Regions from separate parts of the Pseudomonas sp. NPDC007930 genome, predicted to be linked through region 1. Evidence: riboswitches for the same ligand, from Rfam matches in the RefSeq annotation. Region 1 holds a riboswitch; the other holds the start of a gene.
The links. Region 1 has a riboswitch for cobalamin ahead of cobW (cobalamin biosynthesis protein CobW). Riboswitches for the same ligand answer to the same signal wherever they lie in the genome.
Positions count from the first base shown of each region.

Region 2: another riboswitch for cobalamin. It lies ahead of cobO (cob(I)yrinic acid a,c-diamide adenosyltransferase); the one in region 1 lies ahead of cobW (cobalamin biosynthesis protein CobW).

Region 1 is NZ_JBIBKC010000011.1:119,272-133,395, forward strand. Features, by position in the region: gene ACFZCE_RS20500 (VWA domain-containing protein) at 1-98, opposite strand, end outside; gene ACFZCE_RS20505 (AAA family ATPase) at 209-1,207, opposite strand; gene cobN (cobaltochelatase subunit CobN) at 1,207-4,950, opposite strand; gene cobW (cobalamin biosynthesis protein CobW) at 4,954-6,018, opposite strand; cobalamin riboswitch at 6,121-6,325, opposite strand; gene ACFZCE_RS20520 (PvdJ/PvdD/PvdP-like protein) at 6,367-7,998, opposite strand; gene ACFZCE_RS20525 (NAD-dependent protein deacetylase) at 8,294-9,136, opposite strand; gene ACFZCE_RS20530 (EAL domain-containing protein) at 9,392-11,452, shown strand; gene ACFZCE_RS20535 (SDR family oxidoreductase) at 11,460-12,206, opposite strand; gene ACFZCE_RS20540 (EAL domain-containing protein) at 12,278-14,124, opposite strand, start outside.
Region 2 is NZ_JBIBKC010000019.1:20,801-34,924, reverse strand. Features, by position in the region: gene ACFZCE_RS24160 (cobyric acid synthase) at 1-476, opposite strand, end outside; gene cobD (threonine-phosphate decarboxylase CobD) at 473-1,456, opposite strand; gene cbiB (adenosylcobinamide-phosphate synthase CbiB) at 1,449-2,357, opposite strand; gene bluB (5,6-dimethylbenzimidazole synthase) at 2,354-3,004, opposite strand; gene ACFZCE_RS24140 (cobyrinate a,c-diamide synthase) at 3,001-4,314, opposite strand; gene cobO (cob(I)yrinic acid a,c-diamide adenosyltransferase) at 4,311-4,922, opposite strand; cobalamin riboswitch at 5,019-5,218, opposite strand; gene ACFZCE_RS24130 (PQQ-dependent sugar dehydrogenase) at 5,313-6,611, shown strand; gene pyrF (orotidine-5'-phosphate decarboxylase) at 6,746-7,441, opposite strand; gene ACFZCE_RS24120 (DUF2897 family protein) at 7,570-7,737, shown strand; gene ACFZCE_RS24115 (inorganic phosphate transporter) at 8,155-9,759, opposite strand; gene ACFZCE_RS24110 (AraC family transcriptional regulator N-terminal domain-containing protein) at 9,914-10,795, opposite strand; gene ACFZCE_RS24105 (alcohol dehydrogenase catalytic domain-containing protein) at 10,966-12,018, shown strand; gene ACFZCE_RS24100 (nitrilase-related carbon-nitrogen hydrolase) at 12,172-13,044, opposite strand; gene ACFZCE_RS24095 (GNAT family N-acetyltransferase) at 13,041-13,625, opposite strand; gene ACFZCE_RS24090 (ketosteroid isomerase-related protein) at 13,733-14,124, shown strand, end outside.

The DNA of each region.
Region 1 (14,124 bases):
AGCACCCCCTTGGCATCGCGCAGGGCGCCGTGGCGCTGGGTAGACGCCGAGGCATCGACGATCACCAGCCACAACTGCGCCGCCGGGCCTTGGCGCAAGCGCCAGCGCAGCGCTGCGCGGGCCCGTGGCCGGCCAGCGGCCAGGGTCGCCGCCCAATCGATACGCCCGTGCTGTGTGCCGTGGCCCGCGTGACCGCGGGGGCCACGGCTCAGGGCTTTTTTGCCCAGCCGGGCAACTCCCGGCGCGCGCCTGTGGCCTCTGGCCGCGCCGGCATGGCGCCCCAATCGCCGCTGCCGGCGCTGCCCTCGGCATTGCCCCCCGCCTGCGGCGGTGGCGGTGGTGGCGGCGCTGTGGCGGCCTCAGGCGCGGCCTTGCGCCGATGGCGCAGGGCAAACTCGGCCACCGCGTCGATATCTTCCTGGGCGATCGCCGCCGCGCCGCGCCAAGCGGCGTGGGCACGGGCGGCGCGCAACCAGACCAAGTCGGCGCGCAGGCCATCGACCTGGGCGGCGTGGCAGCGCTCGTTGATCTGCGCCAGGGCTTGGTCATCCAGGGCAATGCTGCTCAGTTGCCCGCGCGCGGTGTCGCAACGCTCACGCAGCGCCGCCTGGGCCGCGGCCCAGTGCGCGGCAAACGCCAGCGGGTCGGCATCGAAGGCCAGCCGCCGGCGCACGATCTCACCGCGCTGGGACGGGCTGGGCACCTGCTCCAGCGCCAGGTTCAAGCCAAAGCGGTCGAGCAACTGCGGGCGCAGCTCGCCCTCTTCCGGGTTCATCGTGCCGATCAGCACAAAGCGCGCCGGGTGCTCGTGGCTGAGGCCGTCGCGCTCAACCCGGTTCACCCCGCTGGCGGCGACGTCGAGCAGCACGTCGACCAAGTGGTCTGGCAGCAGGTTGACCTCATCCACATACAGCACCCCGCCATCGGCGGCGGCCAGCACTCCGGGGGCGAAGCGCACCTGGCCGTGGCCGAGGGCGGCGTCCAGGTCGAGGGTGCCGATCAGCCGTTCTTCGCTAGCGCCCAGCGGCAGGGTCACGAACGCGCCCCCGGGCAACAGCGCCGCCAGGCCGCGGGCCAGGGTGCTCTTGGCCATGCCGCGCGGGCCTTCGATCAGTACGCCGCCGAGCTTCGGGTCGATGGCGGCCAGGCACAGGGCCAGCTTCAGGGCGTCGGCGCCGACCACGGCGGCGAGGGGGTAATGGGGCATCAGTGTTCTTCGCTGTCGATCAACTGGTCTTCAAGGGCCTGGCGGTAATCCCCCGGGGCCTGCCATAGGCCGCGCTGCTGGGCCTCGAGCAGGCGCTCGGTGATGTCACGCAGGGCCGCCGGGTTGTGCTGCTGCAAAAAGGCGCGGGTATCGGGGTCGAGCACGTAAGCCTCGGCGAGCATGGCGTACTGGTGGTCATCGACCAGTTCACTGGTGGCGTCGAAGGCGAACAGGTTGTCGACCGTGGCCGCCAGCTCGAACGCGCCCTTGTAGCCGTGGCGCTTGGCGCCTTCGATCCACTTCGGGTTGGCGGCGCGGCCGCGCACCACACGCGCCAGTTCTTCTTTGAGGGTGCGGATGCGCGGTACGTCGGCCACGCTGTGGTCGCCGTGGTAGCTGGCGGCCTCTTCGCCGCTGAGGTGGCGCACGGCGGCGAGCATGCCGCCCTGGAACTGGTAGTAGTCGTTGGAATCGAGCAGGTCGTGCTCGCGGTTGTCCTGGTTGTGCAGCACCGCCTCGACCCGGCCCAAGCGCGCGGCAAAGGCGCCACGGGCTTCTTCACCATCGCCGTCGGCGCCGCTGTAGGCGTAGCCGCCGTGGTTCAGGTACACCTCGGCCAAATCCGCGCGGTTGTTCCATAAGCGCCCTTCGATCGCGCCCTGCACCCCGGCGCCATAGGCCCCCGGCTTGGCCCCGAACACCCGCCAACTGGCCTGGCGCTGGGCCTGCTCGGCGCCCAGGCCCTCGGCCCGCAGCTGCGCGGCGGCCTCCCTCACCCGCGCGGCCAGCGGGTTCAGCTCGGCCGGCTCGTCCAGTTCGGCCACCGCCTGCACGGCGGCGTCGAACAGGCGGATCAGGTTGCCAAAGGCATCGCGGAAGAACCCCGACACCCGCAGGGTAACGTCGACCCGCGGGCGGTCGAGCAACGACAGCGGGAGGATTTCAAAGTCATCGACGCGCTGGCTACCGGTGGCCCACACCGGGCGCACGCCCATCAGCGCCAGGGCCTGGGCGATGTCATCGCCGCCGGTGCGCATGGTCGCCGTGCCCCACACCGACAAGCCCAGGTGCCGCAGGTAGTCGCCGTGGTCCTGCAGGTGCCGCTCGAGGATCAGGTTCGCCGAGGCAAAGCCGATGCGCCAGGCGGTCACCGTGGGCAGGCCGCGCACATCGACCGAATAAAAGTTGCGCCCAGTGGGCAGCACATCCAGCCGGCCACGGCTGGGCGCGCCGCTCGGGCCAGCCGGTACGAAGCGCCCGGCCAGCGCCGCGAGCAAGCCTTGCAGCTCCGCCGCGCCGCAGCCATCGAGGCACGGCGCCACCTGGTTGGCCAGGCCGGCGAGCACTTCGCGCACCGCGGCGAAGGCCTCGCCGGCCGGCGCCGCGGCACCCTCGACCAAGGCCAGGGCGTAGGCTTCCAAGCGCTCGCGGGTGTCGCCGTGGCTGCGCCAGGGCGCGCTGCTCAGCGCCGCCAGCTCGGCCGGGCGCGGGCCCTGCCAGGGCTCGCCGAACAGGCAGTCGAGCGGGTCGAAGCCCAGCCCCCAGGCCTTGGCCAGCGCCCGTGGCAGGCTGGCGTTGGCGCCTTGGCCATCGCCGCGCGGCACCCGCAGCAGTGCCACCAGGGTGTCGCTGCGCAGGCGCCCGGCCGGGGCCTCGCCGAACACGTGCAGGCCATCGCGGATCTGCGATTCCTTCAAATCGCACAGGTAGGTGTCCAGCTGCGGCAGCCACTCGCTGGCGTCCAGCGCGGTGTCCAGTTGCAGCTCGCGGTCCAGCGCGGTGGCGCGCACCAGCGCGAGGATGTCGCCCTGCAGCGCCAGGGCCCGGCGCGGGTCGAGCAGTTGCGCCTCGAAGTATTCGTCGGCCAGGCGCTCGAGGTCGCGCAGCGGGCCGTAGGTTTCGGCGCGGGTCAGCGGCGGCATCAAGTGGTCGATGATCACCGCCTGGGTGCGCCGCTTGGCCTGGGCGCCCTCGCCTGGGTCGTTGACGATGAACGGGTACACGTTCGGCATCGGCCCCAGCAGCGCATCGGGCCAGCAACTGGCACTCAGGCCCACGCCCTTGCCCGGCAGCCATTCGAGGTTGCCATGTTTGCCCACGTGCACCAGCGCGTCGGCGCGGTAGCTGTGGCGCAGCCAGAAGTAGAACGCCAGGTAGCCGTGGGGCGGCACCAGGTCCGGGTCGTGGTACACCGCGCTAGGGTCTAGCTGGTAGCCACGGGCCGGCTGGATGCCGACGAAGGTCAGGCCAAAGCGCAAGCCGGCGACCATCATGCGCCCGTCGCGGAACATCGGGTCGCTCATCGGCGCGCCCCACCGCGCGTTGACCGCCGCCCGCAGGCTGGCCGGCAGGCACTCGAACGCCGCGCGGTAGTCTGCCAGCGCCAGGCTTTGCGCGCAGGGGCGCTGGTCGAGGTGCTCCAGGTCGTTGGTGACCCCACCGAGCAGGGCGTGGATCAACGCCGTGCCACTGGCCGGCAAGCCCTCTACCGGGTAACCCTGCTGGCCAAGGGCGCGGAGGATGTTCAGCGCCGCGGCCGGGGTGTCGAGCCCTACCCCGTTGCCGATGCGGCCGTCGCGGGTAGGGTAGTTGGCCAGCACCAGGCCGATGCGTTTATCGGCGTTGGCGGTGCTGGCCAGCGCCGCCCAGCGCTTGGCCAATTGGGCCATGAAGGCCATGCGCTCGGGGTGGGCGCGGTAGCACACCACGTCGCTCTGGCTGCGCTCGCTGCGCCAGGCTAAATCCTTGAAGCTGATCGGCCGGCCGATGATGCGGCCGTCGAGCTCGGGCAGCGCGATGTGCATGGCCAGGTCACGCGGGCCGAGGCCCTGGGGGTTGGCCAGCCAGTCGGGCTCGTTGCTTTGCGCGCAGATCGCCTGCAGCACCGGGATGTCGCGGCGCAGCGGGCGCAGGTGCGGCGCCTCCGGGTTGCTCAGGGCAAAACCGGTGGTGTTGAGCACCACTGCGGCGCCGGCCTCGTCCATCCAGGCCTCGGCCTGGGCCAGGCAGGCGGGCTCCTTGAGGCTGGCCACGGCGATCGGCAAGGGGTTCACCCCGTGCTCGGCCAGCACCTGGCAAAACACATCCACGAACGCCGTGTTGGCCGCCTGCAGGTGCGAGCGGTAGAACAGGATCGGTGCCACCGGCGCGCCCGCCTGCCACTGCGCCTGCCAGGCGGCCAGGGTGGGCGTGGCCAGCCGTGGGTGGTACAGCGCCACCCGCGGCAGCGCCTGCGGTTCGGCCCAGGGCTGCGGGCAGCCGAGGTAGCGGTCGGCCAAAAAGCCGTACAGCCCGTGGGCGTTGCCCAGCCCTCCCTGGCGCAGGTAGTGCCACACCCGCTCGGCGTCTTCGCCAGGCACGTTGCACAGGGCCGCCAGCTCTGGGTCCGGGCGGTCGTCGCCGGGCACGAACAGCACCCGCACGCCGGCCTCGGCCAGCGCCAGCAGTTGCTCCACGCCATAGCGCCAATAACTCACGCCGCCGTGCAACGACACCACCACCACCTCGGCGTGGCGCAGCACCTGGTCGACGTAGAGGTCGACCGAGGCGTGGTTCTGCACCTGCATCGGGTTGGCCAGGCGCAGGCTCGGGTAGCCCTCGGGCAACGCCCGGGCGGCTTCGGCGAGCAGCGCCAGGTGCGAATCGCCGCTGCACAGGATCACCAGCCGCGCGGGCGTCTGGCCGAGGTCGGCAATGCTGTCGTCGGGCACGAAACCGCCCGGCTGGGTGCGCAACAGGTGCATCGGTCAGCCTTGCAACGCGGCCAGCAGCTCACCGCGCAGGGCTGCTTCGTTGAGTTCCTGGCCGATCAGCACCATGCGCGTGACGCGCGCCTCGCCGGCCTTCCAGGGGCGGTCGAAGTGCTTGTCGAAACGCTTGCCCACCCCTTGCACCAGCAGCCGCAGCGGCTTGCCCGGCACCGCCGCGAAGCCCTTCACACGGAGGATGCCGTGGCGCAGCACCAGGCTGGTCAGCGCCGCCAGCAGCTTGCCTTCGTCGGCCTCGGGCAGGTCGAGCGAGATGGAATCGAAGGCGTCGTGGTCGTGATCGTCTTCACCGTCGCCGTGGTGGCTGTCGTGGTGGGTGGCGCGGCCGTCGATGTGCGCTTCGGATTCCGCGCCCAGGCCCAGCAGCACTTCCAGCGGCAGGCGGCCGTTGCTGGCTTCGATCACTTTCACCGCCGGCGGCAGTTCTTCACACACCTGCTCGCGAACCTGCTTGAGGGTTTCGGCGGCGATCAGGTCGGCTTTGTTCAGTACCACCAGGTCGGCGCTGGCGAGTTGGTCTTCGAACAGCTCGTGCAGTGGCGACTCGTGGTCAAGGTTTGGGTCTTGCTGGCGTTGCGCGTCGACCTGCTCGGGGTAGGCGGCGAAGGTGCCGGCGGCCACCGCCGGGCTGTCGACCACGGTGATCACCGCGTCGACCGTGCAGGCGTTGCGGATTTCCGGCCACTGGAAGGCCTGCACCAGCGGCTTGGGCAAGGCCAGGCCGCTGGTTTCGATGAGGATGTGGTCGAGGTCGCCGCGGCGCTGCACCAGTTCGCGCATCACCGGGAAGAATTCTTCCTGCACGGTGCAGCACAGGCAGCCGTTGGCCAGCTCGTACACGCGGCCGTTGGCTTCTTCTTCGCTGCAGCCGATGCTGCACTGCTTGAGCAGGTCGCCGTCGATGCCCAGCTCGCCGAACTCGTTGACGATCACCGCGATGCGCCGGCCCTGGGCGTGGTCGAGCAGGTGGCGCAGCAGCGTGGTTTTGCCCGAGCCGAGAAAGCCGGTAACGATCGTGACGGGGGTTTTGGCCAGCGTTTTCATCAGGTGCCCTTTGGCTGCGCGGCGGGCGCGGCGCCATGGCTACCGCCGGGCCGCCAGGGGCGCCCGCAGGAAGGCATTCGCCACCGGATCACCCCGCCCGGTTGAAAGATAAGTGTACGAGGCAGGTCTCCTGGCTCGTGGCCTGGCTTGCGCCGGCCCTGGCGCCTTCCCGCGCGGTGGGCGCAGTGGCTTGGCCAGGGTATGGACCACTTACAGTTGCGGGGGCAGCCGCGGCTTTGCCCACTGCGGGGCACCGCGTTCCCTATTGACCCTTGCGCGCAAGGGTACCTCGAACGCGCAAGGCTACGCGCAGCTGGCCGCCGGGGCAAGCCGCGCGGCCAGGCGGTGTCAGGTTTCCTGCATCCCCGGCAGGTTGCGCGCGTACCACGGGCGGCGCTTGGCCTGGGTCAGGGTGTCGCCGAGGCGGTTGCGCTCCAGCGCCGTGGTGCGCAGGGCGATTTTCATCACTTCGAGGTCTTTTTCCACGGCTTTGTCGATCCACATGCCGGGGCCGGCGGCGCAGTCGTGGCTGACCGGGCCCAGCCAGGGGTCGTCGATCTCCACCCAGCGGCCCTTGGCGAACCAGTTCGGCACATCGCCCAGCGCCACCCGCTGCACTTCACCGGGGTGGGCGCGCTCGTGGGCGTCGTACCAGTCTTCGATGCGGTCGTCGATCCAGCCGTGGAAGCCCCAGAACACCGGGTTCACATGGGAGGAAAACGGGTCGCCGAGAAAGTCGTTGCTTTGCGCGAACCAATGCTCGGAGAAGTCCGCCGGGTCCCGCGCCCACGGCTGCGGCACGCCGTTGCTCGGGTCGCGCGGCACCGCTGCCCAGCAGATGTGCAGCCAGTCGTGCAGGGTCATTTCGATTTCCGAACCGAACTGCCCGAGGGTCATGCTGGCCAGGTAGTGCGGGTCGCGAAAGCGCGATTCCCAGACCTGGAAGTTGCCAAAGAAGGTGTCGCGGCTTTTGATCCGCGCCACGCCAATGCTGTAGGCCTCGTCGTTGGGCGCCAGCCAGGTGGGCGGCGCCGAACGCGCTTCGTGGTTTTCGAAGTAACGGATGAACCCTACCCGGTCGGTCTCGGCCATCGGCACCGGCAACGGGAAGTGCTGCCAGGCCGGCGGCGCGTTCATGGTGCGGGCGATGCCGAGCATGTGCCGGTGCATGTACAAAAAATCGATGCCCGAGCCGTTGTGGTCTTTGTACTTGCCGCGGGCGTCGCGCTCGTTCTCCTTGGGCCCCGGCTGCCAGCCGAGGGTGCGCAGGGCCACGCGGCGGTCTTCGCCGAGCAGGTGCCATTTGTCGCGCACGGTGTGCCACAACTGGTGCGCCACGCGGTGCTGCGGGGCGATCACCCAGGCCGCCAGGGCCGGGTCGAGCGGGGCGCGCTCGCGGGCCTCGACGAAGTTCAGCTTGCGGGCGACGAAGTCTTGCTCCAGGGGCTCGGCGGAGTCGACCTTGTCGAGCCGGCGCAGTTTGCCGCTGAGGGTGTCGTCGCGGTCGACGCCAAACTGCGCCCATTGGTCCTCGAGCTCAACGACAAACTCATAGGCAGCCGGGCGGCGGCTGCTGGTGAGGTCGAGCAAACGCCAGCGCACCTGCCCGTGGCTGGCGCCGACGAGGTCGCCGAGCACCTGGTAGCGTGGCAGTTGGCGGGTGTCGAGCAGGGCGTCGTAGTGGTCGATGTAGCCGCGCAGGCCGCGGCCGCGCTCGCCGACGTCGAGCAGCAGGGTCATGCCTTGCAGCGGGCCGCTGTTGGCCTGGCCGGTGGGCGCGGCCACTTCGACCGTCCACACCCCGCGCAACAGGTTGCCCAGGCGCTGCATCGGCACGTCGGCCAGTTCCTGGGAAGCTTCGTTCGGCGTGCCGCCCTCGGCCCACCACTTCTTCACCTGGTAGGCGCCCTTATAGGCCACTGGCGCCAGCAGGCCAGTCACTGCCACACCCGCCATCAACGTGCGTCGAGAGAGTTTCATGCTGTCCACCCATGTCCTATGAAACCTGCAAAAAGGCCAAACGCTTTAAAAAACGCAAAACCATTAAAAAACAGCAGCTTACATTCCATTAGCACGCAGGCAGGCAGACCCGACGGCTTCTTGGCGAAAATGTACCAGAATATTTCTTCGCGCCAAGGAACTTTTTGGAGCCAATCCAAAATGGCCTAGAAGGTGGGTTTATGCCGGGAAAATGCCGCTTGGCTGGCGCCACTTGGGTGAGGATGGCGGGCAGTGCCGGCCGGGCAGCGCCAGAAAGGCGGCGGGGCCTCGCCGGTCAAGCCGCCAAATGCTCCGCCAACCACGGCAGCACCTGCTCGCACGGGTCGGCCAGCTTGATCGCCAGCAGCGCATCGGCGCGGGTGCGGCCGAGGTTGATCGCCAGCAGCGGTTTGCCCAGCCGGGAAATTTCCTGGCACAGGCGGAAGCTCGAATAGGCCATCAGCGACGAGCCGATCACCAGCAGCCCGTCGGCCCGCTCCACCGCCTGCCAGGCGGCGCTGGCGATCGGCTTGGCCACCGCGTCGCCAAAGAACACCACGTCGGGCTTGAGCAGGTCGCTGCCGCAGCCCGAGCAATGGGGCATCTGAAACTGTTCGAGAAAGTGCGCGGCCAGTTGCGCGTCGCCGTCAGGCGCGAGCACTGCGTGGACGTCTTGCAGGTAGGGGTTGCTGGCTTCGAGGTCGGCCTGTACATCCTTGCGCCGCAGGCGCAGGCCACAGCCCATGCACACCACCCGGTGCAGGTTGCCGTGCAACTCGATCACCCCTTCGCTGCCGGCAGCTTCGTGCAGGCCGTCTACATTTTGCGTGACCACCCCGCTCACGTGGCCGCTGGCCTGCAACCGCGCCACCGCCTCGTGGGCCGGGTTCGGCCGCGCCAGGCTGACCCCATGCCAGCCGAGCATGGCCCGCGCCCAGTAGCGTTTGCGCGCCTGCGCCGAACCGACGAACTCCTGGTGCATCATCGGCGCGTTGCCACGGCGCACGCCGTCGGTGTCACGGTAATCGGGGATGCCCGACGCGGTGCTGATGCCGGCGCCGGTCAGCACCAGCACCGGGTGCCGGGCCAGGTGCGCCTGGAGCGCGTCGCGGGTGGCGGGCGGAAGCGGGTCGGGCATGGCAAACCTCCTGGCGGCGTCACAACGGCTCACGTTCGGGTGCGTTAGCAGGTTAGCCGATGGCGCCGCGGCTGCCAGCTGCCCTCCATCGGAAACGACCGTTCATCGGCCCGTGAACACTCAATGCTTGCGCGCACTACAACTTTTTTGCATAGCAGTTCAAAGTTAAAGACGTTTCGGTGATACTGGCTTTATGACATTGATTTTACGCCGTTCCTGCCAAGGGCGGTGCCTCAGGCCATCAGGGAACCCGCGATGAACCTCGACCACCCAGACATGCTGTACAAGCTGCTTGTACAAGGTGTCGTTGACTACGCCATCTATATGCTTACACCCGAAGGCGTGGTGGCGAACTGGAACGCCGGTGCCCAGCGGGCCAAGGGGTATACCGCCGAGGAAATCGTCGGCAAACACTTCTCGTGCTTCTACAGCGAGGCCGACCGCGCCCGGGGCCTGCCGGAAAACGGCCTGCGCATCGCCCGCGACACCGGCCACTTCGAGGCCGAGGGTTGGCGCTACCGCAAGGATGGCTCGGCGTTCTGGTCGCTGGTGGTGATCGACGCGCTGCGCGACGAAGCCGGCAACCTGCTCGGTTTCGCCAAGGTCACCCGCGACATCACCGAGCGGCGCCAGGCCCAGGAAGTCACCGAGAAGCAAAAGGACGAACTGGCCAAGCTGTCGTCGTTCCTCGATGTGATCATCGCCAACATTCCCTCGGCGGTGATCGTGCAAGACGCCGTCAGCCGCAACGTGCTGCTGGCCAACCGCCAGGCGCAGGCACTGTTCGGCACCCAGGGTGACCGGCTGGTCGGCGAGCAGCTGCAGAACCTGCTGGCGCCCAGCGTGGCCGAGTACCTGGAACAGGTGGCCGATGAAGCCATGCGCACCCAGGATGCCTACCGCGACGAAGAAAACCTGCAAACCGCCCACGGCGTGCGCACCCTGCGCACCAGTGGCCAGGTGATCCCCGGGGCGGACCCGCGCAGCCGCTATGTGCTGTTGATCAGCGACGACATCACCGACGAGCGCGCCGCCAGCGAGCAGATCCAGCACCTGGCGCACCACGACACCCTCACCGGCCTGCCCAACCGCATCCTGTTCCGCCAGCGCCTCGACCAGACCCTCGCCACCCCGCTGCCGCGGCGGCCGTGCACGGCGGTGATGTGCCTGGACATGGACAACTTCAAGGTGGTCAACGATGCCCTCGGCCACGCCGTCGGTGATGCCCTGCTGCGCGCCCTGGCGCTGCGCCTGCGCCCGGAGCTGCGTGACCCCGACATCCTCGCCCGCCTTGGTGGCGACGAATTCGCCGTGGTCCTGCCGGGCCTGCGCGATGCCCAATCGGCCGCCCTCAGCGCCCAGCGGCTGATCGACGCGGTGCGCGCGCCGTTCCTGATCGACGGCCATACCGTCAGCGTCGGCTTGTCGATCGGCATCGCCGTGGCCCCGTACGACCACGACAACAGCGAGCAACTGCTGCGCCGCGCCGACATGGCCCTGTACGAGGCCAAGCGCAACGGCCGCAACCGCTACGAATACTTCCGCCTCGACATGGACGAAGCCGCGCGCAAGCGCCGCTCGATCGAAATGGACCTGCGCGAAGCCATCGCCCAGCAGCAGCTTGAGCTGTATTACCAGCCGATCACCGACATGAGCCGCACGCGGGTCACCGGCTACGAGGCGCTGCTGCGTTGGCAGCACCCGCTCAACGGCCTGGTGATGCCGATGGATTTCATCCCGATCGCCGAAGAAACCGGGCTGATCCACGAAGTCGGCACCCTCGCCCTGCACCAGGCCTGCCGCGAGGCGATGGGCTGGAACGACGACCAGACAGTGGCGGTGAACCTCTCGCCGATCCAGTTCAAGAACGACCGGCTGCTCGAGGTGGTGCGTTCCGCGCTGGAGGAATCCGGGCTGCCGCCGCACCGGCTGGAGCTGGAAATCACCGAATCGGTGCTGCTCGACAACACCGATGGCAACATCCAGACGCTACAAGCGCTGAAGGAACTGGGCGTGCGCATCGCCCTGGACGACTTCGGCACCGGTTACTCGTCGCTGAGCTACCTGCGCTCGTTCCCCTTCGACAAGATCAAGATCGACAAGTCGTTCATCCACGACATGCAGCAAAGCCGCGAGTCGCTGGCGATCATCCGGGCAATCACCGGCATGAGCCGCAGCCTGGAGATCCAGATCACCGCCGAGGGCGTGGAAACCGCCGAGCAGTACGCGCGCCTGCGCGAAGAGGGCTGCTCGCACTTCCAGGGCTACCTGTTCGGCAAGCCGGTGCCGGCCGAGCAGCGGGTCAGGGAGCTTTGAAGCCGGCTCAGCGCCCGCCGCCCAGGTCGAGGAAGGTGCCGGTCACGTAGCTGGCCATTTCCGAGCTGAGCCAGAGGATCGCCTCGGCCACTTCGTCGGGCTGGCCACCGCGGCCCACGGGCAGGGCTTTTTCCAGCTTGCGCACGCGGTCCGGGTCGCCAGACAACGCATGGAACTGGGTGTGGATGTACCCCGGGCGCACCGCGTTGACGCGTATCCCCTCCCCGGCCAGCTCCTTGGACAACCCCAGGGTAAAGGCGTCGATGGCGCCCTTGGAGGCGGCGTAGTCGACGTATTCATTGGGCGAGCCCAGCCGCGCGGCCACCGAGCTCACATTGACGATGCTGCCGCCAAAGCCGCCATGGCGGGTCGACATGCGCGCGATGGCGTGCTTGGCGCACAGCATCGGCCCGACCACGTTGGTTTTCATCATCTTCAGCAAGCGGAATTCAGACATCTCTTCCACCCGGCTCTGGTGGGCGATGGTCGCGGCGTTGTTGACCAACGCGGTGATCGGCCCCAACTCGGCGTCTACCCGGTGGAACAGCGCGATCACTTCGTCTTCGTTGCTGGCGTCGGCCTTGATGGCGATTGCCCGGGCACCGAAGGCGTGAATCTGCTCAAGGGTGTCGCGCGCCTGCGCGTCGTCCGTCTGGTAGTTGATGCACACTCTGTACCCATCGCGGGCCGCGAGCAGCGCCGTCGCCGCCCCAATGCCCCGGCTGCCGCCGGTGATGACCATGACTTTTGCCATTTTACGCGCGCTACCCTCTTTGCAAGACGCAACGCCAAGGCTACCTTACGCGCGCCCGCGGGGAAATGGCTTTAAGCCAGCACCGCGTCGGATTGTGCCTTCAGCTGTGCGATCAACTGCTCCGGTGGCTGCGGTTGGCCGAGCAGGTAGCCCTGCAGCGAGTCACACCCCAGGCGGGTCAGAAACGCCTGCTGCGGGCCGGTTTCCACCCCTTCGGCAACGATCCGCAGGCCCAGCGCCTGGCCCAGGGCGACGATCGCCGAGACGATCGCGGCGTCGTCGCTGTCTTGCTCCAGGTCGCGGACAAACCCGCGGTCGATCTTCAGCTCGTTGGCCGGCAGGCGCTTCAAGTACATCAGGCTCGAATAGCCGGTGCCGAAGTCGTCGATAGACAGGTCGATGCCCATCGCCGCCAGGCGCTGCAGCACCACCAGGCTGGTGTCGGCGTCTTGCATGGCGGTGGTTTCGGTGATTTCGAGGGTCAGTTGCTGTGGCGCCAACTGGTGCCGGGCCAGTGCCGCGGCGACGCTATCCACGAGCCCGGCATGGCAAAACTGCAAGGCGGAGAGGTTCACCGCCATGCGCCAGTGGCCGTAGCCCTGGCTGGCCCACTCGGCCATTTGCCGGCAGGCCTCGCCCAACACCCAGTCACCGATGGCGATGATCAGGCCGCTTTTTTCCGCCAGTTCGATGAACGCATCAGGCTTGAGCAGGCCCAGTTGCGGGTGCTGCCAGCGCAGCAGCGCTTCGGCGCCGATGGCCGCGCCGCTGGCGGCGTCGAACTTGGGCTGGTAGTGCAGGCACAGCTCGCCGCGCGGCACCGCGCAGCGCAGTTCCTGCAGCAGCTGCAACTGGCGGCGGGCGTTGTTGTTCATCGACGCATCGAAAAAACTGTAGCCGTTCTTGCCCGCGTTCTTGGCGTGGTACATCGCCGCGTCGGCGTGCATCAACAGCGCTTGCTGGTCTTCGCCATTGCCGGGGTACAGGGCGATGCCGATGCTGGCGGAAATCTGCAAGCGTTGCTCGCCCACCTCGAACGGCTGCGCCAACCGCTCGACCTGCTCGCTGGCCAGGGCCACGGCGTCGTCGCGGCTGGCCAGGGCCACCAGCAGGATGAATTCATCGCCGCCGATGCGGGCGATGGTGTCTTGCCCGCCCAGGCCCGCGCGCAGGCGCTCGCCCACCGCCTTGAGCAAGGCATCGCCCATGTGGTGGCCAAAGGCGTCGTTGACCGGCTTGAAGCCGTCCAGATCAATGAACATCAGCGCGAAGGCCCCACCCTGCTCGCGCACCTGCACGATCGCCTGGCCGATGCGGTCGGCCAGCAGCAGGCGGTTGGGCAGCCCGGTGAGGGTGTCGTGCAGCGCCAGCCGGGTGAGCTGTTCGTTGGCCTTGGACAACGACTGCGCCAGCGCCGCGGTGCGCGCCTCCAGGCGCGCGTCGAGCACCGAGGTGAGCAAGGTAATGGCCAGCACCGCCAGGCTGGTGATCAGCACCAGGTAGCCCAGGCTGTCGTTGCTCAGGCCCATGCCGGCGCCGGCACCACACTCGCTGCCGGCCGGGAAGCTGGCCGCGGCCATGCCGGTGTAGTGCATGCCGACGATGGCCACGCCCATCACCACCGCCGCTACCCCGCGCGCCAGCCACACATGAGGGGTGTGCCGGCGCAGGCGGAAGGCGATCAACAGCGCCGCCGCCGAAGCGCCGATGGCGATCAATACCGAGGCGCTGAACAGCCACGGGTCATAGACGATGCCCGGCTGCATGCGCATGGCGGCCATGCCGGTGTAGTGCATCGCCGCGATGCCCAGGCCCATCACCAGCGCGCCGCCGGCCAGGCGCGCCCACGGCAGGCGCGGCTGGCTGACCAGCCACAGCGCCAGGCCCGACGCGAGCATCGCCAGGCCCAAGGACAACC
Region 2 (14,124 bases), on a different contig from region 1:
ACCGGGCAATCCACCGCTTCGGCAAAGCCCATGTTGGCGATGTCGCCCTCGCGCAGGTTGATCTCTGCCGGCGAGCCGGCGCCTTCGACCAGCACCAGCTCGTAGCCGCGCGCCAGGCGCTGGTGCGAGGCCAGTACCGCCTGCATCGCGATGGGCTTGTAGCTGTGGTAGGCGGTGGCGTTGAGGGTGGTCACCGCCTTGCCGTGGATGATCACCTGGGCGCCGGTGTCGCTGTTGGGCTTGAGCAGCACTGGGTTCATGTCGGTGTGCGGCGCCAGGCCGCAGGCTTGCGCTTGCACCGCCTGAGCGCGGCCGATTTCGCCGCCGGCGGCGGTCACCGCGCTGTTGAGCGCCATGTTCTGCGGCTTGAACGGCACCACCGCCAGGCCCTGGCGCCGCGCCCAACGGCACAGCGCCGCCACCAGGGTGCTTTTGCCGGCATCGGAGGTGGTGCCTTGCACCATCAGCGTGGTCATCGCGGGAAGCTCTCCAGGGCCTGGGCCAGCCGCGCGAAGGCTTCGTCATCGGGCGGCAGGCCGAAGCGCAGGCTGCTGTCGTGGTGGAACAGCCGCAGCAGAATGCCCTGGCTGCCCAGGTGCTCGTACAGCCCTTGGGCGTGGGCGGTGGCCAGCCACTGGAACAACGCGCAACCGCCCTGGGGCGCCAGCCCGTGCTCGCTCAGCAAGGCCACCAGGCGCGCGCTGGCGGCTTGGCTCAGGGCGGTTTGCCGCTGTTGCCGCTGGGTATCGAGCAGGCAGGCGCGGCCCACCTCGCGGGTCGGCCCCGGCACCGCCCACGGCCCCACCTGGTCGGCCAGCAGCCGCAGCAGCCGCGCTTCGGCCAGCACGAAGCCCAGGCGCACCCCGGCGAGGCCGAAGAACTTGCCGAACGAACGCAGCACGATCAGCCCCGGGCGTAGGCTGTGGCCGGCCAGGGTGTGCTCGGGGGTGGTGTCCATGAACGCTTCATCGACCACCAGCCAGCCGCCGCGCTGGGCCAGCCGGGCGTGCCACTGCAGCAGTTGCTCGGCCGGCAGCAGGCGCCCGGTGGGGTTGTTCGGGTTGACCAGCACCAGCACATCGAGGGTGTCGAGGAAGTAATCGACCTCGGCGTCGGCGATTTCCCGCACCACATGGCCGGCGCGGCGCCAGGCCTCGGCATGCTCGGCGTAGCACGGCGCCAACACCCCCACCCGGCCTGGCCGGCGCAGCCGTGGCAGGGCCTGGATGGCCGCTTGTGACCCGGGCACCGGCAGCACCTGGGCCGCCTGGTAATACTGGCGGGCGGCGTCGTCGAGGCCGTCGTCGGTTTCCGGCAGGCGCGCCCAGGCCTGGGGGCTGATCGCCGGCACCGGGAACGGCCAGGGCGCCAGCCCCGTGGAGAGGTCGAGCCACTGCCCTACCGGAATATCGAAACGCACCGCCGCCGCGCGCAATCTACCGCCGTGTTCAAGCATGCCAGGCCGCCCCTACGCAAAGAATCAACAACCACAACCATACCCCGCGCTGCACCAGCCGCCAGCCGCGTTCGATCGCCGCGGCGTCGGCCGCCGGGCCTTCGCCGAGCACCGCGCGCGCGTGGGGCTGGCCATGGTAAACCGCCGTGCCGCCAAGCTCGACCCCCAGCGCGCCGGCGCCGGCGGCCATCACCGGGCCAGCGTTGGGGCTGTCCCACAGCCGGCCCTGGCGTTGCCAGCAGCGCAGCGCCAGGGCGGTTTTGCCCAGCAGCGCATAGGTGAGCGCCACCAGCCGCGCCGGCAGGTAGTTGAGCACGTCGTCGATGCGCGCCGCGGCCCAGCCAAAGCGCTCGAAGCGCTCGTTGCGGTAGCCCCACATGGCATCGAGGGTGTTGCTCAGGCGGTACAGCACCACCCCGGGCACGCCGGCCACGGCAAACCAGAACAACGCGGCGAACACTGCATCGCTGCCGTTTTCGAGCACCGATTCGGTGGCGGCCTTGGCCACCCCGGTGGCGTCCAGCGCCTCGGTGTGGCGGCTGACCAGGTAACTGACGCGCCGGCGCCCCTCGGCCAGGTCACCGGCGTGCAACGCCCGCGCCACCGGCTCAACATGCTCGCCCAGGCTGCGCAGGCCCAGGGCCAGGTACAGCGCCAGCACGGCCACCGCATCGCCTACCAACGGCAGCCAGCTGAGCAGGGTAAACAACAGGGTGAGCGGCACCACGGCGATGAACCAGGCCGTCACGCCGTGGCTGCGCCAGCCGCGGCCGCCGGCGTTGAAGCGTTGCTCCAGGCGCGTGGCCAGGCGGCCGAAGCCGACCAACGGGTGCCAGCGCCGCGGCTCACCCAGCAAAGCGTCGAGCGCCACCGCGATCACGCAGGCCAAGGCCACGCTCATGGTTGTTGCCCCCAGTGGTTTTCGAAAATCATCTCGCTCAAGGGCTTCTCCTGTGCCCAGCCTTCCTGCACCAGCATCGGCGCCGGGTAGAATTCATGCACCGGCCCCAGGCATAGCACGGCCAGCGGCTTGGCGCCGTCGGGCATGCCCAGCAGCCGGGCCAGCGCCGCCGGCTCGAACAGCGACACCCAGCCCAGCCCCAGGCCTTCGGCGCGGGCCGCCAGCCAGAGGTTCTGAATGGCGCAGGCGAGCGAAGCGAGGTCCATCTCCGGCAAGGTACGGCGGCCGAAAATGTACTGCTCGCGGCCGTCCATCAACGCCGCCACCCACAGTTCGGCGCACTCCAGCACGCCTTCGACCTTCAGCTTCATGAAGGCATCGGCGCGCTCGCCCAGGGCCTCGGCGGTGCGCACCCGCTCGGCCTCGACCAGGCCATGAATGCCCTGGCGCAGCGCCGGGGTGGTGATCCGCACAAAGCGCCAGGGCTGCATCAGGCCCACGCTGGGCGCTTGGTGCGCGGCCCGCAGCAGCCGCGCCATCACCTCCGGGGCCACGCTGCCCCCGGCAAAATGGCGCATGTCACGGCGCTCGGCGATGGCGCGGTACAGCGCCTGGCGCTCGGCGTCGGAAAACCCGTGGTCGCTCATGCCGCGCACGCCTCGGCGGGGGCGAACAGCGCCGCCACCGCCGCCGGGTTGGAGGGAAAGTAAAAGTGCACGTAAGAGGCCGTAAGCCGGCCGACCCGGTACACCGCCTCGGCGCCACGCCCGCCGTTGGGGCTGTGGCCCACGGCCAGCGGCGCCAACGCGGTGCGGGTCAGCGAGTGATGGAAGGTGTGCCCGCGCAGGCTGCCTTCGGGCAGCTCGACCAACTGCAGCGCCAGCGCCGCCAGCCGCGGCTGCATCTGCGCCTCGCCCGGCAGCAGGCCGGCCAGCGCGGCGCCCTGGCCGTGCACATCGGTGAGCTGTTCGAGCAGGTAAAGCATGCCGCCGCACTCGGCCAGCAGCGGTTTGCCGGCGCCGTGGTGGGCGCGCAAGGCGGCCAGCATCGGTGCGTTGGCGGCCAGTTGCTGGTGGTGCAGCTCCGGGTAACCGCCGGGCAGGTACAGGGCATCGCAGCGCGGCAAGGCGGCATCGCGCAGCGGCGAGAAGAAGCACAGCTCGGCGCCCAGCGCGCGCAGCACGTCGAGGTTGGCGCGGTAGATAAAGGCAAAGGCGGCGTCTTGCGCCACGCCGATGCGCTGGCCGGCCAAGGCCTGCGGCAGGCTCTCCAGCGCCGGTGCTTCGAAGCACACCGGCGGCGGCAGCAGGTGCTCACAACTGGCGGCCAGCGCGGCGGCGGCGGCGTCCAGGCGTTGGTCGAGGTCGGCCAGCTCATCGGCCTGCACCAGGCCCAGGTGGCGGCTGGGCAGCTCGATCGCGCTGTCGCGCGGCAGCCCGCCGTACCAGCGCAAGCCGGCGGGCAGGCTGCCTTCGAGCAACTGCCCGTGGCGCGCGCTGCCGACGCGGTTGGCCAGCACGCCGGCAAAGGGTAAGTCGGGTTGGTAGCTGGCCAGGCCCAGAGCCAATGCGCCGAAGGTTTGCGCCATCGCCTTGCCGTCGATCACCGCCAGCACCGGCACACCGAAGTGGCGGGCCAGGTCGGCGCTGGAGGGGGTGCCGTCGAACAGCCCCATCACCCCTTCGATGAGGATCACATCGGCCTCGCCGGCCGCCTGCCAGAGCAACCGGCGGCTTTGCTCGGCGCCCACCATCCACAGGTCGAGCTGGTACACCGGCGCGCCACTGGCGCGCTCGAGGATCATGGGGTCGAGAAAGTCCGGCCCGCACTTGAACACCCGCACCCGCCGGCCTTGCTGGCGGTGCAGGCGGGCCAAGGCCGCGGTCACGGTGGTTTTGCCTTGGCCGGAGGCCGGCGCGGCCACCAGCACGGCCGGGCAATGGCGCGCGTGGGTCACAGTTCCACGCCCTTTTGCGCGCGAATGCCGGCGGCGAACGCGTGCTTGACCAGGCCCATTTCGGTCACGGTGTCGGCCAGCTCGATCAGCTCGGACTTGGCCGCGCGGCCGGTGACCACCACGTGCTGCATCGGCGGGCGCGCGGCGAGGTCGGCCATGACCTGGTCGAGGTCGAGGTAACCGTGCTTGAGGGCGATGTTCAGTTCATCGAGCACCACGAACTGCACGGCGGGGTCCTGCAGCATTTCTCGGGCCTTGGCCCAGGCTGCCTCGGCGGCAGCGATGTCGCGCTGGCGGTCCTGGGTTTCCCAGGTAAAGCCCTCGCCCATCACGTGGTAGCTCACCTCGGCCGGGAAGCGCCGGAAGAACAGCTCTTCGCCGGTGCTGTTGCGGCCCTTGATGAACTGCACCACGCCGCAGCGCATGCCGTGGCCCAGCGCGCGGGCGAGCATGCCGAACGCCGAGCTGCTTTTGCCTTTGCCGTTGCCGCCGAGCACCAGCAGCACGCCGCATTCGTCTGGCGAATTGGCGATGCGCTCGTCGATCAGGGCTTTTTTGCGCTGCATGCGTGCCAGGTGGCGCGCGTCACGGTCTGGGGTGTCGCTCATGGGGCTCTCCGCGGCGGCGCGGGGGCGTGCACCGACGCGCGCCCACACGCGGTGGCCGCTGGCTGTCGATGCCGCTCTCACCCGCGCGGCCTTGGCTGTAATGAATGAGGTTCAGGCCGGTCTCCGGGCTGATGAGCGGCGTGCGATCAAGGCACACCCAGGCCGGCCGCCTTCCCGGTTTCCCAGTGGCATGTGGCAGGCGTTGGCTCATTTACCGTTGCGGGGGCAGCGCCGGTTTCGCACCGGCTTCCCTGTTTCACCCGGGCAAGCCGGGCACCTGAAACGAACCGCGAAGGTTAGAGCCTGGCGCTGCCAGCGTCAATCGAATGAACCCAAACGGGCCGGCGGCTTTCCTATGTTTCACCCCCGCGCCGAACAAGGACTGCCACCATGCGCCACGCCCTGTTGCCCCTGAGCCTGCTGATCGCCGCCAGCGCCCAGGCGGCCACCCCTTACGCCCCTGGCTTTGGCCCCAACCCAGAGCTACCCGCCCCGCAGAAGTCGCTGATCCCGACCATGAACATCGCCCCGGCGGTGGGCTGGCCGGAGGGCGCCAAGCCGCGGGCGGCGCCCGGCACCCAGGTGGCCGCCTTCGCCGAGGGGCTGGACCACCCGCGCTGGCTGTACGTGCTGCCCAACGGCGATGTGCTGGTGGCCGAAACCAATGCCCCGCCCAAGCCTGAAGACAACAAGGGGGTGAAGGGCTGGGTGGCCAACAAGGTGATGAGCCGCGCCGGCGCCACGGTGGCCAGCGCCAACCGCATCACCCTGCTGCGCGACCGCAACGCCGACGGCGTGGCGGAAACCCGCTCGATTTTCCTGAAGAACCTCAACTCGCCGTTCGGCATGGCCTTGGTCGGCAATACCCTGTACGTGGCCAACGCCGATGCGCTGGTGAAGTTCAAGTACACCCCGAACGCCATGTACCTCAATGGCACGGGTGAGAAAGTGCTCGACCTGCCCGGTGGGCCGATCAACCACCACTGGACCAAGAACGTGATCGCCAGCCCCGACGGCAAGAAGCTGTACGTGACCGTGGGCTCGAACAGCAACGTGGGCGAGAACGGCCTGGCGGCCGAGGAAGGCCGCGCGGCGATCTGGGAAGTCGACGTTGCCAGCGGCCAGCACCGGGTGTTCGCCTCGGGCCTGCGCAACCCCAACGGCCTGGCCTGGAACCCGCAAAGCGGGCAACTGTGGACGGCGGTGAACGAGCGCGACGAGATCGGCAACGACCTGGTGCCGGACTACATCACCTCGGTGAAGGACGGCGGCTTCTATGGCTGGCCGTTCAGCTACTGGGGCCAGCATGTGGATGAACGGGTCAAGCCGGGCAACCCGGACCTGGTGAAAACCGCCCTCGCCCCAGACTACGCGGTGGGTGCGCACACCGCGTCGCTGGGGCTGATGTTCGCCGAGCAAAACGCCCTGCCGGCGCCGTTCGGCAACGGCGCGATCATCGGCCAGCACGGCTCGTGGAACCGCAAGCCGCACAGTGGCTACAAGGTGTTGTTCGTGCCGTTCAGCGGCGGCAAGCCCAGCGGCGCGCCGATCGACCTGCTCACAGGCTTTCTCGACAAGAGCGAAAACGCCTATGGCCGGCCGGTCGGGGTAGCCAGCGACCACAAGGGCGGGGTGCTGGTGGCCGACGATGTGGGCAACAAGATCTGGCGGGTGAGCGCTGCCCAGTAGGGTGCCTTTGAGGGCCTCTCGCCCGGCACAGCCGGCCTCCCACCGGTTCTGTGTTGCCTCTTAAATCAACTACTTACACAAAACTGGTGGGAGGCCGGCTGTGCCGGGCGAGAGGCCCTGACGCCTGGCACGCCTTACAACCCCGCGACGATCTCCCGCAGGGCCGCCGCCGGGTCTGCCGCCTGGCTGATCGGCCGGCCGATCACCAGGTAGTCGGAACCGGCATCCAGCGCCTGGCGCGGGGTGAGGATGCGCCGCTGGTCATCCTGCGCGCTGCCCGCCGGGCGGATGCCCGGGGTCACCAGTTGCAGGCCTGGGTGGGCGGCCTTCAGCGCCGGGGCTTCGAGCGCCGAGCACACCAGCCCGTCCATGCCGGCCTTTTGCGCCAGCGCAGCCAAGCGCAACACCTGCTCTTGTGGATCGAGGTCCAGGCCGATGGCGGCCAGGTCTTCACGCTCCATGCTGGTCAGCACGGTCACGCCGATCAACAGCGGGTTGGGCCCCTGGCGCTTGGCCAACACTTCGCGGCAGGCCGCCATCATCCGCAGGCCACCGGAGCAGTGCACGTTGACCATCCACACGCCCATCTCGGCGGCGGCCTTCACCGCCATCGCCGTGGTGTTGGGGATGTCGTGGAATTTCAGGTCGAGGAACACCTCGAAGCCGCGCGCGTTGAGGGTTTCGACGATACCGGCGGCGCTGCTGGTGAACAGCTCTTTACCCACCTTGACCCGGCACAGCGCTGGGTCGAGCTGGTCGGCCAGGGCCAGGGCAGCTTCACGGGTGGAAAAATCCAGGGCGACGATCACGGGCGTCTGGCAGGCGGGCATGGGGCGGGCTCTCTAGGCTTGATTGAAACGGCGCGCATTGTAGCGGATTCATTCGCCGCTGGGGCACACTCCGTCCGCTGGAACCAAGCCGCGCGCGGCGGCTCGAATGAGAAAGAAGGAGACACCCCATGCCCTGGTATGCCTGGCTGATATTGATAGTTGCGATCGGTTCGATCGTGGGTGGCCTGTTGATGCTGCGCGAAAGCGCGCAAAAACTGCCGTTGAGCGATGAACAACTCAAGCGCGTGCACGAGCGCAATGCCGCTGCCGACGCACAGGATGAACGCGACCGTTAACTGCGGTTTTTATCCCACGTTACCCTGCGCCTGCCTGTGGACAAGCTGGGGGGATGCCGCCACAGCCCGCGCCAGCCGTGGGCTGCAGAGAAGTGGTTATTTTTTGATCATTATGGCTGAAAGTTGACGGCTGTTCAGGCTGTTTCCGCCCTCCCCGCCCAGGCCACTGATTTGCCGAAGGTTTTATCCCTCGAAAACCTGCGCCTGCCTGTGTATAAGCTGGGGGCGCTCGCCTGCAGCCCTAGTGCCGCGCGGGTTACGAGCAAGTGATCAGAATTTGACCAGCCGCCGCAAGGTTTTACACACCTGGCGTGGACCAGCCTGTGGACAACCTCGGGAAGACCCGCTGCAGGCCCCGAAATACAAGGCCTGCAGGGTTTCGTTCATTTTTTGTTCAATGCTGCGGACGCGCGGTACTCAAAAGATCGCGTGGAACAGGAAGTACAAACCGCCCGCCAACAGCATCGAGGCCGGCAAGGTGAACACCCAGGCCAGGATCAGGTTGCGCACCGTTGCCCACTGCAAGCCGCTGCCATTGGCGGCCATGGTGCCGGCGATCCCCGAAGACAACACATGGGTGGTCGACACCGGCATGCCGAAGGCATCCGCCGCGCCGATGGTGGCCATGGTGACCAGCTCGGCGCTGGCGCCCTGGGCATAGGTGAGGTGGGTTTTACCGATACGCTCGCCCACGGTGACAACAATGCGCTTCCAGCCGACCAAGGTGCCCAGGCCCAGGGCGATGGCCACGGCGATCTTCACCCAGAACGGAATGAAACGCGTCGCCTCGGTGATCTGGCGGTTGAACTCAGCAACGTTCTTGCGGGTATCTTCGGAGAAACCAGCATCCAGGTGCTGTTTTTTCATCAGGTTGAGGCTTTCCGAGGCGAGGAACATGTCGTTGCGCACGTTCTGCATGGCCTGGGCCGGCACGTTGTTCAGGGTGCCGTAGTTTTTCACCTGGTTGGCGATGTCGTTGGTCACCACTACCAGCGCCGGGACCACGTCTGGGGTGCCCTGCTTGCTGTGCAGGAAGTCCAACAGCACCTTATGCGCGTCGGCCGGCAAGGCCGCGTTCTGGCTGGCCTGGGCGAGGCTGTCGCGGGTCACTTGCGCCACCGCCACGAACTGGGTGGTCTGGGTGGCCGGTACCGCGCGGTTGAGCGCATAGGCCATCGGCAGGGTGCCGACCAGGATCAGCATGATCAAGCCCATGCCCTTCTGCCCATCGTTGCTGCCGTGGGCGAACGACACACCGCTGCAGGTGACGATCAACAGCCCACGGATCCACGCCGGCGGCGGCGTGTTGCCTTGCGGCTCGCGGTACAGCTCGCGGTTCTTCACCAGCAGGCGCAGGGCCAGCAGCAGCACCGCGGCGCAGACAAAGCCCACCAGCGGCGACAGCAGCAGCGCGTAGCCGACCTTCGCCACCTGCGCCCAGTCCAGGCCGTCGAGGCCCGAGCGGCCACTGAGGATGGCGCTGGCGATACCGACGCCGAGGATCGAGCCGATCAAGGTGTGCGACGACGACGCCGGCAAGCCCAGGTACCAAGTGCCGAGGTTCCACAAAATGGCCGCGATCAACAGCGCGAAGACCATGATGAAGCCATTGCTGGTGCCCACCTGGAGGATCATGTCGACCGGCAGCAGGGCGACCACACTGAAGGCCACCGCGCCGCTGGAGAGCATCACCCCGAGGAAGTTGCAGAAGCCCGACCACACCACCGCGACGTTGGCCGGCAGCGAGTGGGTGTAGATCACCGTGGCGACGGCGTTGGCGGTGTCATGGAAGCCGTTGACGAACTCAAAGCCCAGGGCGATCACCAGGGCGATGCCGAGCAGGCCGTAGGGCAGCCAGGTGGTGGCCACGCTGCCGGCGTCGTCGACGTCGGTGAAAATCCCATAAGCGCTGACCATCAGGCCGATCAGCATGAGCGCGACGAACAGGATGCCCGTGCGTTTGCTCATGCCGTGGTCAAGGTGAGGCCGGCCAACGGCCGGGGCGTGCAGTGTGGTGTCCATTTCAGGTCGTATCCGCGTACAGGGGGAAATGCCCTCACGCTAGGCCCGCAATGTGACGGTTATGCGGCAGCCGCAGCGGCCTTGGAAATAATTTGAATTATTTTGACGCGCGGCGGTTTCGCTGCCGGTTTTGTGGCGCCAAGGCCTTGAAAACTCAGCCTTGGCGGCGCTCGCTAACCGGGCTGCGGGCGAAGTAGCGCTTGTACTCGCGGCTGAACTGCGAGGTGCTCTGGTAGCCCACCCGCTGCGCCGCCTGGGCCACCCCCAGGCCCTCCCCGGCCAGCACCTGCTGGGCCTTGAGCAGGCGCAGGCGCTTGAGGTACTGCACCGGCGAGAGCAAGGTGCTGCGCTTGAAGTGGGCGTGGAAGGTCGACGGGCTCATGTTCGCGCACTGGGCCAGGGTGCTCACGTTCAACGCCTGGTCGTAGTGGTCGCGCAGGTACTGCAGGGCAGCGCCGATGCGGGCAAAGTGCCCCTGCTGCTCGACCAGCGCCCGCAGCACCCCGGCCTGGGGGCCGCGCAAGGCGGCATAGAGCACCTCGCGCACCCGCGCGGCGCCGAGCACCTGGCAATCGAGCGGGTCGTGCAGGCAGCGCAACAGCCGCTCGACGCTCTCGCGCATGGGCGCATCCAGCGCGGCCGAGGTCATCGACTCCGGGGTTTGCGCCTGCACGCTCGGGTCGGGCGGCAGGCCCATGCGCTGCACCAGTTCGCTGAGCACCGCGCGGTCGATCGCCACCGCCACGCCATACAGCGGCCGTGCCGGGGTGGCGAAGGTTTCGCACATGAACGGCACCGACAGCGCCTGCACCAGATACTGGCCGCCGCCATATTCGAAGGTGCGCGCGCCCAGGCGCGCCAGCTTGCTGCCCTGGGCCAGCACGATCAGGCTGGGTTCGTAGATTTGCGGGCTGCTGGCCACGTAGTGGTCCCAGGCCATGGCCTGTACCCCGGGCACCCGGGTGGGGTTGAAGCCCGGGCGCGGGGCCAGCGGCTGGATCAACCCGGCGAGGGTTTGGTTGGCGTCGGTGAACATGGAGGGCCAGATAGAGGATTGAACACGGCCATTGTCGCAGCTTTGCCCGGGCAGGCCAGCCCCATGGCCAACCTTAGTAGCTTTAGGCATGCCTGCCGGAGCAATAGCCATGGCCGCGGGCGGGTGCGATGCGGACAATGCCGCGCTTCATTCACGTTGTAAGGTTGCACATGTACACAGCTATTGGTTACGCCGCCCAGTCCGCCACCACCCCGCTCGCGCCAATGCGCTTCGAGCGCCGCAGCCCGCGCGCCGATGACGTGGCCATCGAGATCCTCTATTGCGGCGTGTGCCACTCCGACATCCACCAGGCGCGCAACGAATGGGGCATTGCCGTGTACCCGTTGATGCCGGGCCACGAGATTGTCGGCAGGGTCACCGAGGTGGGCGCGCAGGTCACTCGCTACAAGGCCGGCGACCTGGTCGGCGTAGGCTGCATGGTCGACTCGTGCCGGCAGTGCCAGGCCTGCGCGCAGAACCTGGAGCAATACTGCCTCGAAGGCCCGACCATGACCTACGCCACCCCAGACCGGGTCGACGGCAGCAACACCATGGGCGGGTATTCCAGCAGCATCGTGGTCAGCGAGCACTTCGTGGTGCGCATCCCCGCCACGCTGGACCTCGCCGCCGCCGCGCCGATCCTCTGCGCCGGCATTACCACCTATTCGCCGCTCAAGCACTACGGCGTCAAGCCGGGGCATAAGGTCGGCGTGCTCGGCATGGGCGGGCTGGGCCACATGGGCATCAAGTTCGCCAAGGCGATGGGCGCCGAGGTGACGCTGTTCACCCGCTCCCCGAGCAAGGCCGAGGAAGCCCGCCGCCAGGGCGCCGACCATGTGATCGTGTCCACCGACGCCGCGCAGATGCAGGCCGCCGCCGGGCGCTTCGACTTCCTGCTCGACACCATCCCGGTGCAGCACGACCTCAACCCCTACCTGGAAACCCTGAGCTTCGACGGCGTGCACATTCTGGTCGGGCTGATCGAACCGGTAGACCCGGCCCTGCACGCGGCGCACCTGGTAATGAAGCGCCGGGTACTGGCCGGCTCGCTGATCGGCGGCATCGCCGAAACCCAGGAAGTGCTGGATTTCTGCGCCGAGCACAACATCAGTTGCGACATCGAGATGCTCGACATTCGCCAGATCAACGAGGCCTATGCGCGGATGATCGCCGGCGATGTGAAGTACCGCTTCGTGATCGACATGGCGACGTTGCAGGGCTGAAGGGCCTCTCGCCCGGCACAGCCGGCCCCCCACGGGTTCTGTGCTACCCAGTAAATCAAGCACTTACACATCATCTGGTGGGAGGCCGGCTGTGCCGGGCGATGGGCCAGTCAGGTCATGCGCTAAGTAAAACCATTTGAAGAAATCAGGGCCCTACACCACGCCCCACTGCTCGGGCCAATCGCGCCGGGTGAACACCTGCCCCTGCTCGCGCACCCGCTTGAGCGCGGCCAGGTCGAGTTCGGCCAGCAACCATTGGCTGGCCGCCGGGCACAGCTCGGCGGATTGCGCCACCACCCCGTCGGCCGGCAGGCCGTAGTCTGGCGGCACGAACAGCCCGGCGCGGCCGGTGTTTTCATCCAGCGCCGGCGACCACGGCGCCAGCCCCACCGTCGGCGCCTGCAGCACCGCGATCTGGTTTTCCAGGGCGCGCGCCTGGGCGCCGATGCGCACCCGGTGGTAACCGGCTTCGGTGTCGGTGCAACTGGGCGCGAGGATCAGGTCTACGCCCTGCTCGGCCAGGGTGCGCGCCAGCAGCGGGAATTCGTTGTCGTAGCAAATCAGAATGCCCAGCCGGCCCAGCGCCGTGTCAAAGCTGCGCAGGCCCTGGCGGCCACCGTGCACGCCCCAGGTTTCGCGCTCGAAGCGGGTCATGATGAGTTTGTCCTGGTAGCCCAGTTCACCCTCCGGGCCAAACAGCCAAGCGCGGTTGCGGTACTGGCCGTCGGCATCGAGCACCGGCAGGCTGCCCGGCTGCAGGTACACCCCCAACTCCCGCGCCAGCCCCTCGCACAGCGCCCGCCAGGCCGGAATCAGCGCCTGGATGCCGGCCATGCTGGCGTGCAGGTCGGCGCACTCGGCCGCCGGCAACTGGGCGCTGAGCACCAGCCCGGCGTATTCGGGCAGCAGCAACAGTTGCGCGCCCTGCCCCGCGGCGGCCGTGCACAGCTCGCGCAGGTGCGCGGCATAGGCCGGCCAGGTGGGCAGGTGTTCGATCGCGTATTGGCAGGCGGCCAGGCGGATCACAGCGGCTTGAGCCAGAACGCCATGGGCTTGGCCGAGGGGGCGCTCTCGTCGAGGTCTTGCCAGTTGAATTCGGTACGCAGCTCTGGGTGCCGATCAAAACCCTGGGCGCGCCACAACCCGTGCAGCGGGTAGTACCCCGGCGGCTGGCGAGGGTGGTCGTCGGGGCGCTGGATGGCGCAGAACGCACACCAGTCAAAGCGCCCCAACTGCCGCGCATGGGCCACGCGCTCGGCAAAGAAGCGCTTGCCATAGCCCAGCCCGCGGAAGGCCGGCATCGCCAGCGACTCGCCAAAATAGAACACCTTGCCCACGTCCCAGCCGGCGGCGATGAACGGCGCCTGTACCTCGGCGGTTTCATCGGCCAACGGCAGGCCGGTGGCGGCGCCGACGATCATCTCGCCGCTGCGCAGGATCACGCACAGGCTATCGGCGGATTGGGTATAGGTGGCCAGGTAGCGCTGTTCGTAGTCCAGCGTGCCGTCGTAGAGGTAGGGGAATTCGCGGAACACGCTGATGCGCAGGCGCGCAAGGCCGGCAATGTGCGGCTCGATGGCCGCGCCGTGGTAGAGCTCGATCTGCATAAGGGGCGTTCTGGCAAATGGGCGGCGCGGCCAGGTATGCCGCAACGGGATAATCACACTAGCATAGTTGGTTGTATCCGTTTGTTCCCTCTACGACAGGAGCCCCCATGAGCACGACCGAGGTCATCGCCGCCTACTACAAGGCCTTCAACGAGGGCGACATGGACGCCTTTCTCGCCCTGCTCAGCGACGATGTGGTGCACGACATCAACCAAGGCCAACGCCAGCAAGGCAAGGCCGCCTTCACCACCTTCATGCAGCACATGAACCGCTGCTACCGCGAGCGCCTGACCGACATCGTGATCATGGCCAACGGCGAGCGCGCCGCCGCCGAGTTCGTGGTGCATGGGCAGTACCTGAACAGCGACGAAGGCCTGCCCCCCGCCAGCGGGCAAACCTACGTGCTGCCGGCCGGGGCGTTTTTTCTGGTCAAGGCCGGCAAGGTGGCGCGGATCACCAACTACTACAACCTCGGTGACTGGGTCGAGCAGGTGCAGTA